Regions from separate parts of the Desulfosporosinus sp. genome, predicted to be linked through region 1. Evidence: riboswitches for the same ligand, from Rfam matches in the RefSeq annotation. Region 1 holds a riboswitch; each other region holds the start of a gene.
What was found. Region 1 has a riboswitch for cobalamin ahead of HGJ98_RS18075 (energy-coupling factor ABC transporter permease). Riboswitches for the same ligand answer to the same signal wherever they lie in the genome.

Region 1 (3,211 bases):
ACACATACTTGATTGAGCACAAAGAGATGCTATTAGGCATTTTACTCACCCACGGACACGAAGATCATATCGGTGCCCTTCCATATTTGTTGAGAGATTTGGATGTGCCCGTTTTCGGAACACGTTTAACCTTGGGAATCATACAATCCAAGATGAAAGAAAATAACTTAAATAACATTCAATCAACGGTTGTACAACCTCGCGATGTTATTAAGCTCGGAGTTTTTCGCATTGAATTTATTCGTGTCAACCACAGTATACCTGACTCAGTATCGATAGCTATCCATTCCCCGCTAGGTACGGTCGTTGTGACGGGGGACTTTAAACTGGATCATACGCCTGTTTCTGGCGAAATCCTCGACATCCACAAGTTCTCAGAACTTGGGGACAAAGGAGTTTTGTGTTTACTATCTGATAGCACGAATGTGGAAAGAGCTGGATTTACGCCGTCAGAAAGCCATGTTGGGGAGATGATTGATGAAGCATTTCGCAATGCTAAGGATCGTGTTATTCTCGCTAGCTTTGCATCCAACGTATATCGCCTCCAACAGGCTATCACTGCTGCCGTTAATACCAACCGCAAGGTAGCGGTTGTGGGACGAAGTATGGTGAACATCGTAGGAATTGCCGAGGAACTTGGATATCTAGATATTCCAGAGGGAACCCTGATGGATATAGATGAAATCATCGGCTTGCCTGGAAATCAAGCTTGTATTTTAACAACAGGAAGCCAAGGTGAACCGATGTCCGCCTTGACCCGAATGGCCAACCATGACCATCGACATGTAGCGATTCAACCAGGGGATACGGTCATCATTTCAGCCAGCCCAATACCAGGCAATGAAAAGTCTGTGGCAAAAACCGTGGATCAGTTATTTAAGCTCGGAGCAAACGTAATCTATGAATCGGCAGAGGGAATGCACGTATCGGGCCACGCGAGCCAAGAAGAGCAAAAGTTAATGTTAAGTATGGTCCGACCGCAATATTTTATGCCAGTCCATGGGGAGTATCGCATGTTGATCAAGCATGCTCAATTAGCTGAGCAGCTTGGAATCCCAAGAGAAAATATTTTTATTACTGAAAATGGCGGAGTCGTTGAGTTTACTCGTCATGGTGCAGCTTTAGGCAACAAGGTTATGGCAGGTAAGGTCTTGATTGATGGCTTAGGGATTGGTGATGTCGGGAATATTGTTTTACGAGATCGTAAACAACTCTCCCAAGATGGCATTCTAATCGTCGTAATGACTATAAGCCGCTCAAGTGGTGGAATAGTTGCAGGACCGGATGTTGTAACACGGGGCTTTGTATATGTTCGTGAATCGGAGTCAATGTTAGATGAAGCTAAACAAAAAATTCGGCAGACTATGGCACGATGCCGAGAAAATCGGATTACGGAATGGGCTGTCTTAAAAAACCAGATTCGTGATGTTTTAAGTAAACACTTTTACGAAAAAACACGGCGCAGACCTGTGATTCTGCCAATAATTCAAGAGGTTGAATAGTTAGCAAATTGAGAAAACTCTTGCTTGACTAGGGAGAGTTTTCGTGTTAAATTTATAAAAAGTGAATAGTTCGAGCAAGTTAATTTTTCTTTCAGAAAAATTAAACAGGGAAGCCGGTGTGAATCCGGCGCGGTCCCGCCACTGTAAATGGGGAGTTTATTGCCATATCCACTGAGGAAACTTGGGAAGGAGGCATAAACGAGGAACCTAAGCCAGGAGACCTGACTGCTCGCATGCTTTAACTCACGATGGATGGGTGGCAGGGTTTATATGTTAATTCAGCCCTCCATCTCATGGAGGGCTTTAACTATTTATCGTTTACATAATGGTTTCCTGAGGGAAACCGACCTGCGGGTAGAAGTCTTGTGCAAGCGGGATCTGCTTCAAAATGCGAGTGCTACTTGAAAGTGGAAGAGACCGTATAGTTCGAGGCAACCAGTACATTGCTGTCTTTAAAGTCGAGTAATGTGAGGTTGTCTCGTTATTTTTTAATCAGATTTAACTTATTGTCTGAGGTTTACAACATCAGAGGACAAAGTGTAAGAGTTGGGTCGCTATGAAAGGAGTTGTTACATAAATGAATTCTCATAGAATAAAAGCATTTGGGTTACTATTAGTTTATGTACTGGCAATCTATATCATCTTTCCGAAGGATGCTTATGCCATGCATATTATGGAGGGCTTTTTACCCTTCAACTGGGCAGCTTTTTGGTGGGTTGCTATGATCCCTTTTGTTATTGCTGGAGTACGATCAATCAAAAGGACCATTGCGCTCTATCCTAATCTAAAGATGTTACTTGGCCTGGCTGGGGCGTTTGCCTTTGTGCTATCCGCCTTAAAGATTCCTTCAGTAACCGGTAGTTCTTCTCATCCGACTGGAGTCGGCCTGGGTTCTATCTTGTTTGGTCCTACAGCTATGACCGTATTAGGGATGATTGTGTTAACGTTTCAAGCTCTTTTGCTGGCTCATGGTGGGATAACAACCCTTGGCGCAAATACGTTTTCTATGGGGGTGGTTGGTCCTTTCGTTGCTTACGGTACTTATAGAGGCCTAAAGAAATTGGGAGCTCCCCAATGGCTTTCAATTTTTACTGCTGCTACTTTAGGAAATGTAATGACCTATGTTACAACCTCTATTCAATTAGGTTTAGCTTTCCCAGCTACGGGCGGGGTACTGGCATCAATACTTAAATTCTTGGGTGTTTTTGCCTTCACTCAGCTTCCTTTAGCTATCAGCGAAGGTTTGCTTACTGTCATGGTATTTAATATTCTCAATACCTATAGTCAAAAAGAGTTGCAGGTTTTAACTGCCTTTACAGGAAAGGCTATATCTACCGTAAAAGGGGGAATAAAAGCATGAAACCGTTGACTAAAAATATGATACTTTTATTTTTCGTTGTTCTACTGGCTTTTGCGCCGCTTTATATTGCGCGTGGTGCTGAATTTAGTGGTGCTGATACTCAAGCATCAGAGATGATCAGCACCCTCAACTCTAATTACTCGCCTTGGTTTGAGTCATTCTGGGAACCCCCAAGCGGAGAGGTTGAATCTTTTTTGTTTGCATTACAGGCTGCTCTCGGAAGTGGGTTTGTCTTTTATTATATTGGGTTTAAAAAAGGTAAAAATAGTATGGGCAAGAGGGATCAAACGTGATAGCTATCGATTCTTACGCATATAATAATCAGTTAAAAACAGTTCACCCCTCGGAA
Region 2 (3,211 bases), on a different contig from region 1:
CAGCGATAAGAGAATGATAAACCTGTTGAGGCGAGTCACCGCAGCCAACGTTCATTCTACCAATCAGATCAGTACGTATGATAGGATTTATCCCATCATCTTTACTGATATGAAATGCAAATGCTCCCAGTATGTCTTCCAAGACGGGCATATTGTGTTCAAGGTGAATCTCCGCATTGAGCCCCAGTTTTGCGCTGCACCCTCCAGCTACTACAATTACATTTGTAAAGATACCCGACTGAACTAATGCTGCAGCTTGCATCAAGGCATGCACTGGAGCAGCACAAAATGCACGCGTATCGGCTCCACTAGCATTGGAACAGGAACAGGCTTCGGCGATAGACTTGGCAAAACTTCCGCCTCCCTTCTGTCGATTGTCTCCACAGGCTTCTTCGGAAGCTTCGATAATATAGTCTACATCCTGTGGCTTAAGCCCGGTCTTCGAAAGGAGAAGTTGAAGAGCTGCTACAGCGGAAGCCTTTGCCGTCAGGTTTTCCAATACCCTGGATGCAGTTAGAGTAGAATCCGACACGGTGGCCTTCCGGACACACCCGATAATTTGTCCTCCAAAGATCAGCGGCAGGGCTTCACGTGTTTCAATCATTTTATGAACTTCTTCATTAGAGAACGAATCATTCTGAGCCGTTTTTATTCCTTTAAGCATACATAAAGCAGGATGATAACGTAGTTTTTGTAAGATGGACTGCTTGAATCCTGCTTCCAGGCACACGAGTCCGTAAACATCAACCGCATTTAGCACGCCTAGAAACTCGTCCTCGGGAAAAATTTCACCTAACTTCCCTTGGCGCTTTCCTTCGGACAAAGCATTATTATACCAGGGTCGGGGAATATTTAATAAATCCTCAGGTAAAAGATTTCCGATAAACGCTTGATTCGGTGGATAACGGACTACACTATCAAAGCTTCGTAATTGATCCTTGATCGAATGACTTAGCTGTGAACCCTTTAAGGTTGCTTGCTGAAGAAGAAGTCCCGGTGTCTGAATTAACGTATAGCTCGTCCCTTTGATGACTGGATACTTCATTCGCTCACTTCCCATGGAAAAAATCGTTTACGTACGATTGAGACCTCTTCAATAATTCTTGAAATATCAAGGATCATTTCCATCATTTCCATATGTCGTAAATAGACTTGATGATCAATGAGTTCTTTGAGTTCGACGATATGATAAGCTTTAAGCCCTAACTGGGCTGTTGGAATCGGATCAATAAACATAAGGTTACCGCCTGCCACCGATTCAGCTGCGATGACTGCCATTTCAGGATCCGCACTGCCGAGTACAGCAATAAGTTCCTCACAGCCGTATTTCTGAGCAAGTTCTTGTATTTGAACCTGATTTTCTTGATCCATTGCTCCAGCCGATGTTCAAACGTAACAATGTGTCATCGCATAAATAACTTCCCCGCCAGCGCTAATGACACATTCCTCTAAAGATTGAGCCGGAATCCCATCCCTGTCGCCAATAACGACAACTTTTTTTCCTTTTAACATAAAACATTACTCCTTTAAACTTAGTGCGTTGGTAAAATTAAAATAGTCCTATGATCAAATTAGATTTGATCATAGGACTTTACCTTCATCCCCGACACAATAATAAGGCAGGTCTCCTGGCTAACGGGTCATTGCTAAATCACAAGGCCTTCCCAGCTTATGCCAGTGGCACTTAATAGCTCGCCGATTACAGTGGTGGGTCCGCTCCGTTTATAGCCTAAATAAGACTATTTTCGGATTCCCTATTCTCCCCTTATGGGCACCTTACTAAAATTATATTTGGATAAAGTTTATAATAATCTGAATAGGTTTTCAATAGGTTTTTGGAAATTATATTCCCGCAGGCAGCTGTCTTCCCGAAACTGTGTAATATCACGATTTTCCAGCTGTGAAACGCCCACCATTTTCATAAGCGTTCTTGCTATTAAAATTACTTGTCGCACAAGCTATACACATTGCAGGCTCTAAGTCATCAAACACTTGCTTGCCACACCAAGAACAAAACCGTCGTTTTCCTTGGTGCAAAAGAACTTTACCTGCTAGTAATCGATAAGATAAGGACTTTATCTCCATACTTAAAGCTTTAGAGCGGCATATACTGATACACCTTTGACAGCGAGCGCATTTTATTGGTTCATAAATCAATGTCAACTGTTCCTTAGTTTCTTTTTTCGTTAAAGCTCCTTGCGGACATATCCCTTCACATTCACCGCAATTTGTACAACTTTCGCTTACAGTTAATGCCGGTATTGGGAGTACCTCAGTCCCGGATTTTTGGGACTTCCAGGTTTCTCCCAAGAACTGCCGTGTCTTCGGAATAAGATACCTTTCGTTGGAAGTGATACCCGGTAACATTGCTTCCAATTTCTCACGACCGATGTCTCGCCATCCCTTTTTCTCGATCTGGTCTTGTACTGACATCGTATCCCTCATGGCCGATTCACAGTTCCCATCATCAGATGCAACTCTAATCCTTATTGGTGGATGATCTTTCCATGTATTATGAACTTCTTTAAAAATCTGCACACTCGTTTCACAAGCTTTTTTATCCGCACAATTTGCGCACACTCCGGTGTATATTATTAATTCCTTCTCCCGAGCATACAACATGAGACTCAGCCATAAATCCCTGTCGAAGATCCCTAGACAAGGAATTTCATGGCCCGCTGGGATTGCTTGTGGGCAATTTAAAACAACATTCTCTGAACGTTTAATATACTCGTACAGCTTATCGGAGTTGCGATAAAAAAATCCGCCGCTAGGACAAACAGCTATGCATATCCCACATTCTGTACAGCGTTTAGCATCAAGTTCACGGTATACGGAAATGGCATGATGAGGACAGGAGTCGATACATAACCGACAAAGATTTACAAATGCTTTTTTGGTATTGAGACAACAATCGTGATTATATACAATTTGACAATTATAAATCATTAAGACACCTCTTTTGTGCAAACCCTTATATTTTCCCAACTCAAGGTCTGTTCAGGAGCGTCGACGTCGAAGTGAAACTACATCAAGTCTACTGTGATAAAAAACAAAAGCACAGGCTGATTACTTGGCCTGCGCTATAAGTTGTATTTAAAAGAAATCTCTCTATTCCTTTAAAAGGCTTATTTCGCGGTGGTAGCGTAAGGCAATTTTTCAGTGACTGTATCGTCGTCAACTTTTGATCCTTTATGTTCAAGAATATTGA
Region 3 (3,211 bases), on a different contig from region 1:
CATCAACTTGGCGGGCGTCCGTCTGAGTAAATAAATCGTCTAAGGAAAAGGTTTCTGTCTCTGTATCAATGGTTTCAAGGACTTCTTCAACTTGTGTTTCACTTTGAAGATAATTACAGGCATCCTGGATCTCTGGACTAACCTCCGACACTTTATCCTGAGGTAGCCTTAGACCTTCTTCCGGATTAGTTTCCAATAGTGCCTGTCTTAAAGTCTCTTTAATCAAAGCACTCCTTTTCTCCGGCTCAACCCGTTGTAATGCCAGCCAAAGATCCGCCTCGGTTTCATCAAAATACAACGGAATAAATAAAGGCTGAGCGCTTATCATGCTGAAGTGTTCGGCTTATTGGTAATGTTATTGACCAGAGTTGAAGCCATGATTCGAAATCCTATAGCATTTCCGAACTGTGGATCATCGATCAATATCTTGTTTTCCATCTGAATGTGCTCATAAACCATTTCTCCGACTTTTCCGGCAACAAGCACTGTATGCAACTTACCAAGCATTGGTTTTAGGGCCTTTTTTACTTCACGAGTGATGTCTGTCCCTAGTTGGGTAAGCATACTTTGCATAATTGGATTAAGGTTAATGGTACCATTATTCCATGGATATAGCCCGCCATTAACTCTAAAAATCTTATCTAGTTCTTTATCATCTGTTTCAATTGGATTGGCGTGATTACTTGTCAATTCTTTCAGCTTTTCGGCCACGCCGATATACGCCCATTTTAACCCTTTTTCGATACTAAAGGAGTTAGGTGGATCAAGCATAACACCATCATAAAACGTCGCAATATCTGTCGTTCGGAAGCCCGGGTCTATGACCACCACATACCCACCAAACAACTTAGGGCTTGTTGGAATTCCATATTCATTGAGGGTTTCTTTAATAAAGACACCATAACTTTGCGGAAGAACTCGAGAACGTAGGATATTAAGCTGGCGAGTCATTCCTTCCATGGGACCGGAACGAAAGGATACTGAAAAAGATCCCTTTAACTCTGCTTCATACTTGTCCTTCAAACTGGCAAAATACTTAACTGGAACACCCGTGCCAAGATACACATTAGTTTTAGGCGTTTGTTGAGCGAGAGCTAAGGCAACCACCAGTAAAGCTGTAGCCTCTTCATCTGAGGATTTATCCTCATCCCAGCAATAATGAGCTTCATTTGGATTTAAGCTCTCAGCTAAGCTGCCCATAAAATAATGCTTCTCTACGCCGGTAGAGTTATTTTTGACCAATACGTCTAGAGATGCAATCTGAGTTTCTATGTCAGATCCTTTATGAATTAGAGTATTGCCAAGGGTTGAAAAAATCCGTTCATTCCCCTTACAAATTACCGCTGGAAATAATACCTTCTTATCTCCCGTATCAAGTTTTATTGCACCAAACCCTGGATCTGCTCCAGCTACGAGTATATCGCCCTCAAACACACATGTTCCCCCTATTCATAGCTCATAAATTAACTTATACCTCATTCAGTATCAAACCTTAAACTTCGAAGAAATTGGATAGAATACTACTAATAGCTACCATTATATACGAAGGAAACACGCTTGTAAAAATGTCTTGTAACGATTACAATAACTATTCTCTTAACATTCTCACAAATACTCCTTGAGATTCGAAAAAACTTGTGTTATTCTAAAGCAAATAAATATCTTCATTTTAGGTGCCCCTTTGGGGAGAATAGGGAAGTTCGGTAGCAGCAGCTAAACCGACGCGGACCCACCACTGTATTCGAGGAGCTTCGTGACCACTGGCTTAGTGCTGGGAAGGTGACGATTTATGCAATGAATCGATAGCCAGGAGACCTGCCTAAGATGTTAAGTCTTTCCTCTGTTTGGAGAGCATTCGGTGATGACGGTAAAGTCCCGACCACAGATTTTTTTGTGGTCGGGATTTTTATTTTTAAAATTAAGCTATTATAAGAGGAGGAACCACTATGAAAAACTTAACAGAAGAACAACTCTATGCTCAATTACAAAACCTTACTTCAAACATCTTAGATCTTGACGAAGAAGCCATGTCCCAGATCCAAGTACGCTTAGATTCTCTCACTAAACCTCAAGGAAGCTTAGGTCAATTAGAACATCTTGCTAAGCAGCTCGGCGGGATCCAACGAACCTCAAAGCCAAAAATTGAAAAGAAAGCCGTCCTATTAATGGCAGGAGATCATGGGGTCGTCGAAGAAGGGGTAAGTGCCTTTCCCCAGGAAGTAACTCCTCAGATGGCGTATAATATCATGAATGGCGGCGCCGCTATCAATGTCCTTTCTCGTCAAGCAAAGGCCGAGGTTTTTTTAACGGATGTTGGTATTGCCTTCCCCATAGAAGGAAACATTAATCACAAACGTGTGGCCAACGGAACTAAGAACATGACTAAAGGCCCTGCTATGACCCGTCGTGAAGCGTTAGAAGCTCTACTGGTTGGTGCGGAGGTCGCTGAAGAAAAGATCCGCGAAGGATATAACCTCTTTGCCACAGGTGAACTTGGTATCGGTAATACTACTCCTAGTTCTGCAATTGTCTCTATCTTGACAGATTCTGCTATTGAAGATGTGGTAGGACGCGGAACGGGAATTGATGACGCAGGAGTCATCAGAAAACGCCGTGCCATTGAAAAAGCCATTGAAGTTAATCAGCCGGATAAGACGGACGCCCTAGATGTTCTAGCCAAGGTAGGAGGCCTCGAAATCGCAGCAATCGCCGGTTCAATCCTCCAAGCTGCTGCCAGTCATGTTCCCTTTGTGATTGATGGGTTTATCTCAACTGCCGGCGCACTCATCGCAGCGAAACTTGCCCCAAAAAGCGTGGCCTATATGATTCCCTCTCATGGCTCCGTCGAAATTGGTCATCGCAATGCCCTAGCAGGTTTAGGTCTTGATCCTATACTTAACTTGGATATGCGACTTGGCGAAGGAACCGGAGCAGCCATAACCTTTTACATTGTTGAATCCGCTCTGCACATTCTTGAGGAAATGGCCACTTTCGCTGATGCTGGTGTCAGTGAAAAATCCGAATAACTTAGTGAGCTCGTTCAACGCCATCCTTTACCTTTAGTTGAAACGATTTCACTCACTACACAAGGAGAGTCGAAGAACGTTATGTCACAATTCACACTTATTACTGGTGGTGCCCGTAGTGGCAAAAGTACCTTTGCCGAACGTCTTGCCGCCCACGCTAAACGTCCGGTTATCTATATTGCTAC
Region 4 (3,211 bases), on a different contig from region 1:
CTGCTATCGCCAAGCGTTGTTTTTCACCACCTGAGAGTTCTTCGGTTAAACGATGATTATATCCCTTAAGACGGACTTTTTCTAAGGTTTGATTGACTATCTGTTTAATCTCCTCGAATGGTATTAAGAAATTTCGAGGGCCAAATGCCGTGTCTTCCTCAACCGTTCGGCCGATAATTTGAGTCTCTGGATCTTGTTGTACCAGCCCAAGAACCTTAGACAGGACCTGTACCTTGGTTTTCCCTACATTCTTACCAGCTACGCTTACCTGTCCAGTTAGATTCCCCTCCAGAAGTTGGGGAATGAGACCATTAAGGCATAAGCTAAAGGTCGTCTTCCCCGCTCCCGTTGATCCCATAATAAGTATGAATTTTCCTTTTTCTACGGTTAAGCTTATGTTTTTTAAACTTGGATCTATTGAATTTGGATAACAATACGTTAGTTCCTCGATTTCGATCATTGTTTGGATCTCCACGTTCACGGTTTTCACCTCATTGACTAAATAAGCCGACTTCCCTTAATTGCTTTATAGGCTATTGCTGAAATGATAACGTTCAGAGCTGCTCCTACGACGAGAAAAGGCATTAATCCCAGAACCCCACCCATCCCCATCATTGGCAACATGGCATAGGATGATGCGACCCCATTAAGGATAATTCCAACGATGACTGCAGGGATCAAACCGAGCTTCTCATTTACCCAACGATAAGCAATAGCCCATAAAGCCATTTGTAGAGCAATATACAAATGGATCGGAATCGTCATAGGAAATCCGATAACTGCAGCCGTCAGCAAGTGTCCAAAGGCAATGACGACCGCACCTGTAAGTCCGCCGAAGGCCAATGCACTGAAAAATCCAGGCGCTGAATCCATACCAATGGTTCCTACAGGACTTGGTATCTTAATGAGGGCTCCCACAGCACTTAAAGCAATAAAAATGGCCATAATCGATAGTCTTTTGACATTCCAAGCAGAGAGTTTTACGTCCTGGGTCTTTGTTTCCATAGTATTCATGACGATTCCTCCTTAAATTTTGAATAAGTTACCGACTTTAGTTAAAGGCAATCGAGGAGATTTAGTTAATACCTGATTCAAGACGCCCTCTGAAATCTCTGACTGGAACGAAGACCTAACAGAGAATATCAGACAGCTAGAAGGTCCAGCTGATTTATCCAAGTCGAGAGAACAAGTAGGTTCAATGTGTAAGCGGGTGTTTACACCGGCAGCAAGTAGTTCTGCTTCTCTACGAATTCCTCTTGAGCCAACAGGGATAATATCAAAGACTCCTGAAATTCCCAAGAGGCTTTGGATATGGTTAATTTGTACTATTTCAGGATCATCAGGATTCGTGATTTCCGGACCTACCTTCGGAAGTCCTAAACAAAAGATGTCATCACCTGGTTGAGCAGTACCTATGCGCAACTGATTCTTCTCGACTACTCCAACCACACTGATTCCAAGCCCTGTCTGCTGTGTGATCATGTTTTTTTCTGTGCTGATGGCCATAGGTAACTCCGACAAACCCGCGGAGTCTAACTCTTCTTTTACCCCCTCTAAAATCCTATCAGCTGTCGGATGAGGCTCATTGGAAATTGCTACTGTCATCATCTTTACTGCAGCTCCAGTTGAAAGGACTTCCATCAAAGTCACGCGTGTGGTTAACCTTCCAGTAATAATCCCTGATATCTTATAAGCATCTAAATCCTTCATACCAATGGCACCACAAGAATCACAGGAACCCACCAGATATTGTTCAGGATTTATCGAAACAACCTCAACATCCCGACCAAGATATCCCAATCATTTCACCTCCTTTCCTTTCCTGATAGGATATTCATAAACTTGTCAGCTCAACTTAAGGGACTTTGCGAAAAATACACAAAAAAGTTCACAGTCTAATCCACACGTTCAATTTAGCGATTGAAAATGAGGATTGACCATGAACTTTACCTTTATTCATGACATACTTACGTTACAGGCAGGTCTCCTGACTTAGATTCATCAACTTTATGCGCCTTCCCGGTTTCCCAGTGGCAGTGCATAAGCCTCCTCTTTACAGTGGTGGGTCCGTCTGGGATTCTCACCCAGTTCCCTATTCTCCCTCTAAAGGGCACCAGTAACAAATCAATATTTAATTAATTGTAGTTTAATACAAGAAGCATTAGATTACAAGATTTTATTTTTGACACTCAGTCTTATAGGAGCTAAATTGTCTGTACCAGTAATCTTGATGCTGTCTAATCCTAAATTCCAGCCATTTCTTTTAGTTTCAGCTCAATTGACTTATCCAAATATGGGATCTCGTAATTGTCGATAATTTCATTGACACGTTTTTCAGCTTGGTTAATCATTGGCAAAGATCCGTTTAATCTCCATTGATCATAAGTCTCTCGATTCGAGAGGGTCGGCGGCCAAAACTCTGTACGGAAATTTTGATACGTATGGTCTGCTGTTAGATATTGGCCCCCCGGACCCACTTCATCAATCAGTTGTACCGCTAAATCTTCAGTCTCGATCTTAGTTCCTCTCAGAAAACGACGTACTATACTGCAAATTTCATCATCCACAATAAATTTTTCCAGAGAGACGGACATATAAGATTCCAAGATACCTGCTGCATGGAGAACAAAGTCCACTCCGGCCATTCCTGCAACCTGAAGGTTCATCATACTTTCATAGGAAGCTTGAAGATCTAATGTTTTACTGTCGGTCACACATCCTCCTGCTCTGCAGGGCAAACCGTAGGAGTGGGCAATTTGTACTGCCGAAGCAATGATCCAGGCTCCCTCAGGCGCCCCGATACTTAAAGACCCGTTTCGCATCTCTGTAATTGACGATGCTGAGCCATAAATCACCGGAGTTCCCTCACGAATAGTTTGAGCAAGGGTAATTCCTGCGAGTACTTCAGCATTTTGCAAGGCCAGCGTACCCGCCAGAGTAGTCGGTGAGGTTGCTCCGGCCATGCCTAAGGACGCAATAATTACCGGTTGTCCCGCTTCTGCATAAGCTATCAGGGCCCCGACCATTCGTTCATCCAACATCAGAGGAGTGATTGTGTTAATCAGGCTTATCATAACGGGTTGTTTCGGAATGCCGTTATCACTTTCAAAAAGCGTTGCAGCCATCCTCAATGAATCTTTAGCATGTTTCTCTCCAGTCGCGCTGCCCATAAATGGTTTATCCGAGTTAACCATGCAAGCATACAACATAA

Region 2: it holds a riboswitch for cobalamin, as region 1 does, so the genes downstream of both, grdA (glycine/sarcosine/betaine reductase complex selenoprotein A) here and HGJ98_RS18075 (energy-coupling factor ABC transporter permease) in region 1, are expected to answer to the same signal.
Region 3: it holds a riboswitch for cobalamin, as region 1 does, so the genes downstream of both, cobT (nicotinate-nucleotide--dimethylbenzimidazole phosphoribosyltransferase) here and HGJ98_RS18075 (energy-coupling factor ABC transporter permease) in region 1, are expected to answer to the same signal.
Region 4: it holds a riboswitch for cobalamin, as region 1 does, so the genes downstream of both, HGJ98_RS01800 (alpha-ribazole kinase) here and HGJ98_RS18075 (energy-coupling factor ABC transporter permease) in region 1, are expected to answer to the same signal.

Annotation. Positions count from the first base shown of each region.
Region 1 is NZ_JABZFS010000076.1:267,853-271,063, forward strand. It holds gene HGJ98_RS18070 (ribonuclease J) at 1-1,502, shown strand, start outside; cobalamin riboswitch at 1,563-1,746, shown strand; gene HGJ98_RS18075 (energy-coupling factor ABC transporter permease) at 2,080-2,862, shown strand; gene HGJ98_RS18080 (energy-coupling factor ABC transporter substrate-binding protein) at 2,859-3,155, shown strand; gene cbiQ (cobalt ECF transporter T component CbiQ) at 3,152-3,211, shown strand, end outside.
Region 2 is NZ_JABZFS010000059.1:38,708-41,918, reverse strand. It holds gene grdC (glycine/sarcosine/betaine reductase complex component C subunit beta) at 1-1,045, opposite strand, end outside; gene grdA (glycine/sarcosine/betaine reductase complex selenoprotein A) at 1,042-1,512, opposite strand; cobalamin riboswitch at 1,601-1,794, opposite strand; gene HGJ98_RS12595 (4Fe-4S dicluster domain-containing protein) at 1,885-2,949, opposite strand; gene nrfD (NrfD/PsrC family molybdoenzyme membrane anchor subunit) at 3,129-3,211, opposite strand, start outside.
Region 3 is NZ_JABZFS010000092.1:28,102-31,312, forward strand. It holds gene HGJ98_RS22245 (hypothetical protein) at 1-298, opposite strand, end outside; gene HGJ98_RS22250 (ParM/StbA family protein) at 325-1,434, opposite strand; cobalamin riboswitch at 1,655-1,838, shown strand; gene cobT (nicotinate-nucleotide--dimethylbenzimidazole phosphoribosyltransferase) at 1,947-3,026, shown strand; gene cobU (bifunctional adenosylcobinamide kinase/adenosylcobinamide-phosphate guanylyltransferase) at 3,108-3,211, shown strand, end outside.
Region 4 is NZ_JABZFS010000010.1:23,714-26,924, forward strand. It holds gene HGJ98_RS01790 (ABC transporter ATP-binding protein) at 1-481, opposite strand, end outside; gene HGJ98_RS01795 (ECF transporter S component) at 499-1,014, opposite strand; gene HGJ98_RS01800 (alpha-ribazole kinase) at 1,027-1,800, opposite strand; cobalamin riboswitch at 1,960-2,133, opposite strand; gene HGJ98_RS01805 (trimethylamine methyltransferase family protein) at 2,244-3,211, opposite strand, start outside.